2 regions of the Dechloromonas aromatica RCB genome follow, and region 2 is predicted to be linked to the other one. Evidence: predicted binding sites of a transcription regulator. Region 2 holds the regulator's gene; the other holds the start of a gene.

Region 1 (3,416 bases), 2.1 Mb from region 2:
TAGACGGCCGAAACGCGCGAGCTCACCTTGCCGTCCTTGTCAGCCACCGGCAGGATTTTGGCCATATTCAATTCGGCATCAAGAATGACCAGGCTGTGCGGCAGGTAATTGGCCACCGCCACCCACTTGCCATCACCGGAAACCGCCGCATTGCGTGTATTGATACCGGCGCGGACTTCGGCCACCACTTTCAAATTCCACATATCGAACTTGGTGATCCAGCCATCGCGCGAGGCGAAGAAGACGTAGCGCCCATCCGGCGTGAATTTCGGCCCGCCATGCAAGGCGAAGCGCGACTGGAAACGGTAGATCGGCTCCAACTTGTCGCCATCGAGAATGGACACGTGGTGATCGCCCGATTCCACAACGACGAACAGGTTCAACGGGTCGGCCTTGAACTGCGGTTTGTCCGGCAGGCTGCCCGGGGCGAAATTGACGATGCGCGAAGCTTTGATTTCCTTCTCGCCCCAAACCGGCATCGGCGTAATCGGCGTGTAGGCGTACTCAACCAGCGCCTTAATTTCCTCGTTATTCAGTTGCTGGCCAAAACCAAGCATCTGCGTGGCAGGCCTGCCTTCGCGGATGACCTTCTCGGCCTCCGGCTTGCGCAGCCGGGCCAGGTTATCCGGCAACAGCGCCGGGCCGATGCCACCCAATCGATCTACCCCATGGCAGGCGGCGCAATGCTGCTTGAAATTGGCGACAACATCGGCAGCTTCGGCCAGTTGCGCCATACCGAACAGGAAATAGGCGGCAAAGCCGGCCGGGATCAGGATTTTCCCGATGCTGCGTAAATTCATGCTGCAATCTCGTCGTCGGAAAGGTAGCAACCGGGATCTTCCGCCCAGGCATCGCCAGTCATTTGCTGGGCACGAACGCGGGTATTACCGTTGCAAATTTGCAGGTAGGCACAGGTACCACAGCGCCCCTTGACGGCCCGCGGGTGCTGCTTCAACCCGGCCATCAGTTCATCCGAGGTATCCGGCCAGATCTCCGAAAATGGCCGATCCTTGACGTTGCCCAGATTGTGGTGCCACCACATGGTGTCCGGATGCACATTACCGAGGTTGTCGATGTTGGCGACATTGACGCCCGACGAGTTGCCGCCCCACTGGCGCAGTTTGGCTTCGACATGCGCCGCCTTGTCCGGGAAACGCCGGCGCACCCAGTGCAGGAAATAGACACCGTCGGCATCGTTGTTACCGGTCGTGAATTCCTTGTTCAACCCGCGCTGGTTGTAACCCCAGCAGGTATCGAACAACAGGTCCATCGCCCAGCGGGTCAGCTTGTGCTGGGCGTCGTCCTTGCGGTTCTTGTTGCCGCGCCCGGCGTAATTGAGGTGTGAGAAATAGAAGCGGTCGATGCCTTCGTCCTCGACCAGCTTGAGCAGACCGGACAGATCGTGGGCGTTGTCCTGGGTCATCGTGAAGCGGACGCCTATTTTCAGCCCCAGATCACGACACAGGCGGATGCCTTTCAGCGAGGCCTCGAAAGCGCCATCCATACGCCGGAACTTGTCGTGCGTTTCGCGAATGCCATCCAGCGAAACGCCGACGTAGTTGAAATCGCACTCGGCGATCTTGCCGATGTTGCTTTCGTCAATCAGCGTGCCGTTTGACGACAGGCCAACGTAAAACCCCTTGGCCTTGGCACGCTTGGCGATGTCGTAGATATCTGGTCGCAGCAGCGGCTCACCGCCGGAGAGGATCAGCACCGGCACCTTGAAGCCCTTGAGGTCATCCATCACCGTGAAAACCTGCTCGGTGCTCAACTCGCCAGGGAAATTCGTATCGGCGGAAATCGAATAGCAATGCTTGCAGGTCAGATTGCAGCGCCGGATCAGGTTCCAGATCACCACCGGACCGGGCGGGTTGCGTTTTGGCCCAAGCGGCGTTGGCTCGGCGATTTCCTGCATGTATTGTGAAATGCGAAACATAATTTTCCTGACGTTGGGTCCTGCGACATTCAATGGCAGCACGCCGCGCGATGCCTTGACTTGCGTCAATCACGGCCAGATTGGGCGGCTAGGTACGTGGCGTCGCCCTTGCGGTATACTCCCACGATGAGCGCGAAACCACTGAATTCAGCCAGCACCGAGCTGGCGCTCCCCGGCCATTGGACTGCCGCAATCGAGCCCAGGCTGACCTCCGGCGAAACAACGCAGGCATGGCTGGAAATCGACCTCGATAATCGCCTGAAATTTTCCAGCGGCCTGGTCCTGGTGACCAATCGCCGCCTGCTTGCCCTGCCGGCGGGCGAGACTGACTGGCAGGAATGGCCACTGCGTGGCGGCCTGACGCTGAACCATCACGACCATGCCGGGGTCGGCGCTCTCGAACTGATCGACGAACAGGGCCAACTGGCCACCTGGCGTTACACGCTGGCCAAGAACCTGGCTGCCTTGCGCGTCATCAGCGAATTTGACCTGAACCGCGACAGCATCGTGTCCGGCCAACCTGTGCAGCGGACCACCGAAGACTGCTGCCCAAAATGCAAGGCACCGTTGCCGCCGGGTGAAGATGAGTGCCCGATCTGCAACCGTGAAGCCACCGTCGCCCCGTCCACCTGGACACTTTTCCGCCTCTGGCGCTTCGCCCGCCCCTATCGCTGGCAACTGCTCACCGGCTTCCTGCTGACGCTGGCCTCGACCGCGGCCCAACTGGTCCCGCCCTACCTGACCATGCCGCTGATGGACAACGTGCTGATCCCGTTCCAGAACGGCAAGCCGATCGACTGGCCACTGGTCTCGATGTATCTCGGTGGTCTGTTCGGCGCCGCCATGCTGGCCTGGGTGCTCGGCTGGATTCGCACCTACATCCTGTCGCTGGTTTCCGAACGGATGGGCCGCGACCTGCGCACCACCACCTATGAACACCTGATGGGACTCTCCCTGGAGTATTTCGGCGGCAAGCGCACCGGCGACCTGATGGCGCGGATCGGCAACGAAACCGACCGCATCAACATCTTCCTATCGCTCGACCTGCTCAATTTCGCCACCGACGTGCTGATGATCACGATGACCGCCGTCATCCTGTTCAGCATCAACCCCTGGTTGGCCCTGGTCACCTTGCTGCCGCTGCCGATCATCGGCTGGATGATTCACTTCGTCCGTGAAAAACTGCGTACCGGCTTCGAGAAGATCGACCGCGTCTGGGCTGAAGTGACCAACGTGCTGGCCGACACCATTCCCGGCATTCGCGTCGTCAAGGCCTTTGCCCAGGAAAAGCGCGAAAGCGAACGTTTCCGCGCCGCCAACGAACACAACCTGCAGATGAACGACAAGCTGAACAAGACCTGGTCCTTGTTCACGCCGACCGTCACTCTGCTCACCGAAGTCGGCCTGCTGGTCGTCTGGGTCTTTGGCATTTGGCAGATTTCCAAAGGTAACAGTTCAGTCGGCGTGCTGACTGCCTTCC
Region 2 (3,416 bases):
TCGCCACCACGCAGGCCAACGGCCAGGACATCAAGGCACACATCAGCTTTGCCCCCGGCATCAACAACAACTCGACCGTGATCGGTTTGCCGATCGGCAATAATGCCGGCGGTGCCGGCAACACCAATCCATACAGCCAGATCGATACCCGCAACGTTTATTTCCAGTTCGGCAACAACAGCTGGGGGACGCTGAAATTCGGTCGTGACATCGGCTTGTTCGGCCAGAACATCATCCTCTCCGACATGACCCTGCTTGGCGTCGGTGGTACCAGCAATGCCGGCATCCCGTACAACACCACCTTCGGCATGATCGGTCACGGCTACATGTATACCGGCTTCCAGCCACAGATTACTTACACGACACCGTCGGTAGGCGGTCTGCAGGGCGCGGCCGGCATCTTCCAGCCGAGCAGCTTCGCTGGTAACGAAACCAAGGCGCCGGGCTTCCAGGCCAAGATTGATTACGACTGGAAGGGCAAGGTGCCGGGCAAGGTCTGGGGCGGCCTGGTGACCCAGTCGACCAGCTGTTCGGTTGATCCTTGCGCGACCAAGTCCTTCACCGCTACGGGCTATGAAATCGGCGCCAAGGCCGGGTTCGGCGACTTCGAAGCGGTTGCCTACGGCTTCAAGGGTAACGGTCTGGGTCTGTCGACCATTGGCGCCCAATTCCTGGGCGGCAGCAATGGCGCTGGCAACAAGACCGATTCGCAGGGTTATTTCCTGCAGGGTACCTACAAGTTCGGTGCGACCAAGGTCGGTATCAATTTCGGCGAGAACAAGGACAAGGATGGTTACACGCTGGACAACACCCGGACGATCAACGGTGTCCTGCGTGCCACACCGGATAACCAGATCAAGAACCGTGCAGTCACGCTGGGCGTCTATCACTCGCTGAACAAGTACATCACGCTGGTCGGTGAGTACAACCAGGAGAAGATCACCAACGTTGCCGATACCAATTACGACAACAAGAACCGTACCCTTTCGTTTGGCGGCCTGATCTTCTTCTGATCGCCACAGCTCCCGTATTTCTTGCGTCAGATGTTTTCCTCGCATCTGTTCAGGACACCCTCCGGGGTGTCCTGTTTTTTTTCATTGCTGCTGCTTATATTTTTATTGGCCCGGATCGACTGTAGTCATGCTGCCGACGGGGTTGTTTCCAGGGTGGTCGAGGCTGGCGATTTTCGCTCAACCCACGAGGCGCTTGTCGAGGCGGTGGAGGCAGAGGGGCTGATTGTCGGGGCGGTTATTCCGTTTGGCCGGATGCTTGATCGAACAGCCGGCGCACTAGAGGCGGAGATGAATCCGTTGGTCGAGGCCGAGATTGTCCAGTTCTGCAGTGCCGGATTAGCCTGGCAGATGGTGGTTGAAGATCCTGGTCAGATTGCTTTTTGTCCCTTGTCGGTCGCCATCTATGTGACGGCAGCCGAGCCTGGTCGAGTGACCATGGTCTACCGCTCGACAGGGGGCGCGACACCGGCCCGCATCAAAGCCGAGGCGCTGCTGTTCAGGCTGGTCGAACGGGCCGCAGAACTGGCAAGACTGCGTTGGTAAAGCGTCAGCTGCGGTGGCTCATCAGGGCCTTCAGCCCATTGACGTTCAAAATCCGGATGTGTTTCTGCTGAACGGCGATGTGGCCTTCTTCCTGAAATTTCGAGAAGGCACGGGAGACGGTTTCCAGCTTCAGTCCGAGATAGCTACCGATTTCCTCGCGGGTCATGCGCAGGTAGAACTCGGCATGCGAGAAGCCGCGCGCCGTGAAGCGTTGCGACAGATTGAGCAGGAAAGCGGCCAGTCGCTCCTCGGCGCGCATGGTGCCGAGCAGCATCATCACACCATGATCGCGAACGATTTCCCGACTCATGACCTTGTGGAAGTGGTGTTGCAGCGTGTGGATTTCGCGCGACAGGCCTTCCAGTCGCGAGAACGGAATCGAACAAATTTCGCTGTCTTCGAGCGCGATGGCATTGCAGGTGTGGTATTCGGTGCTGATACCATCCAGCCCGAGCAGCTCGCCAGCCATCTGGAAACCAGTGACCTGGTCACGGCCATCTTCAAGCAGCACATCGGTCTTGAAAAAACCGCTGCGGATAGCGTAAATCGCGTCAAAGCCTTCACCGGCGCGGTAAAGATGGTCGCCGCGTTTTATGCGGCGACGAGTCGAAACCAGGTCGTCGAGGCGCTCCAGTTCTTCAATGCTGAGCCCAAATGGCAGGCATAGTTCGCGCAGGTTGCAATTGGAGCAGGCTGTCTTGATGACAGATAGCGAGATTTCCTGATTTAATGGGTGTGTTTGTGCCATTGGCAACCTGCGTTAGCTTGATCCAAGTCAACCGCAAAAGCATGCCATCCGAACATAATTCGAACAAATTTTAATGGCTTGCCTAATGAACTTCGCAACAGAAAACCTCGTCTTCGATCCGCAGATCATTCGCCGCTTCGACGTCAACGGCCCGCGCTACACGTCCTATCCAACGGCTGATCGCTTTGTTGAGGCTTTCGACTCGGAGGCTGCCAAGCTGTGGCTCGGAAAGCGCAATATTGGCGGGATCAGCCGACCGCTCTCATTATACTTCCACATCCCTTTCTGTAACACTATTTGCTATTACTGCGCCTGTAACAAGATCATCACCAAGGATCATGGGCGCAGCGCCAAATACCTGAAATATCTGGCCAAGGAACTCGAGATTCAGGCGGCGGCACTGGAAGGCCGCGACGGTGAGCACGAGGTCATCCAGTTGCATTGGGGTGGCGGTACGCCGACCTTCCTGTCGCACAGCGAAATGCGCCAGTTGATGGGCGAAACCCGCAAGCACTTCAAGTTGCTCGATGGCGGCGAATATTCGATTGAAGTCGACCCCCGCAAGGTGGATACGGCCACGGTCGCTCTGCTGGGTGAGCTGGGTTTCAACCGCATGAGCGTCGGCGTTCAGGATTTCGACGAAAAGGTACAAGTTGCCGTCAATCGCGTTCAGAGCGAGGAAGAAACCTACAGCGTCATCCGTGATGCGCGGGCCAACGGCTTCAAGTCAGTTTCTGTCGACCTGATCTACGGTCTGCCGCATCAGACGGTGATGGGGTTCAACCGGACGCTGGAGCGCGTTCTGGCGATGGATCCTGACCGTCTGTCGATCTACAACTATGCGCACATGCCCAGCATGTTCAAGCCGCAGCGCCGGATCAACGAAGGTGATCTGCCCTCAGCCGATACCAAGCTGCAGATTCTGGCGCTGGCGATCAAGAAACTGACCGATGCGGGTTATGTCTTCATCGGCATGGACCACTTTGCCAAGCCGGATGACGAACTGGCAGTTGCCCAGCGTCAGGGCCGCCTGCACCGTAATTTCCAGGGCTATTCGACTTACGCCGATTGCGACATGCTGTCTTTCGGCATCTCTTCGATCAGCAAGGTCG

The links. Region 2 encodes FNR, which switches genes on or off when oxygen is low (the NO sensors DNR and NnrR bind a similar motif). Its sites were predicted from a motif close to TTGANCTAGNTCAA; they were not measured.
Region 1: a site for FNR is predicted at 1,992-2,005, ahead of nirJ (heme d1 biosynthesis radical SAM protein NirJ). Genes of this name have one in related genera too.

The regions. Positions count from the first base shown of each region.
Region 1 covers NC_007298.1:3,508,896-3,512,311, forward strand. Annotated here, with positions in the region: gene DARO_RS16670 (cytochrome D1 domain-containing protein) at 1-800, opposite strand, end outside; gene nirJ (heme d1 biosynthesis radical SAM protein NirJ) at 797-1,936, opposite strand; gene DARO_RS16680 (cyanophycin metabolism-associated ABC transporter) at 2,063-3,416, shown strand, end outside.
Region 2 covers NC_007298.1:1,146,876-1,150,291, forward strand. Annotated here, with positions in the region: gene DARO_RS05435 (porin) at 1-1,013, shown strand, start outside; gene DARO_RS05440 (DUF302 domain-containing protein) at 1,119-1,556, shown strand; gene fnr (fumarate/nitrate reduction transcriptional regulator Fnr) at 1,561-2,304, opposite strand; gene hemN (oxygen-independent coproporphyrinogen III oxidase) at 2,390-3,416, shown strand, end outside.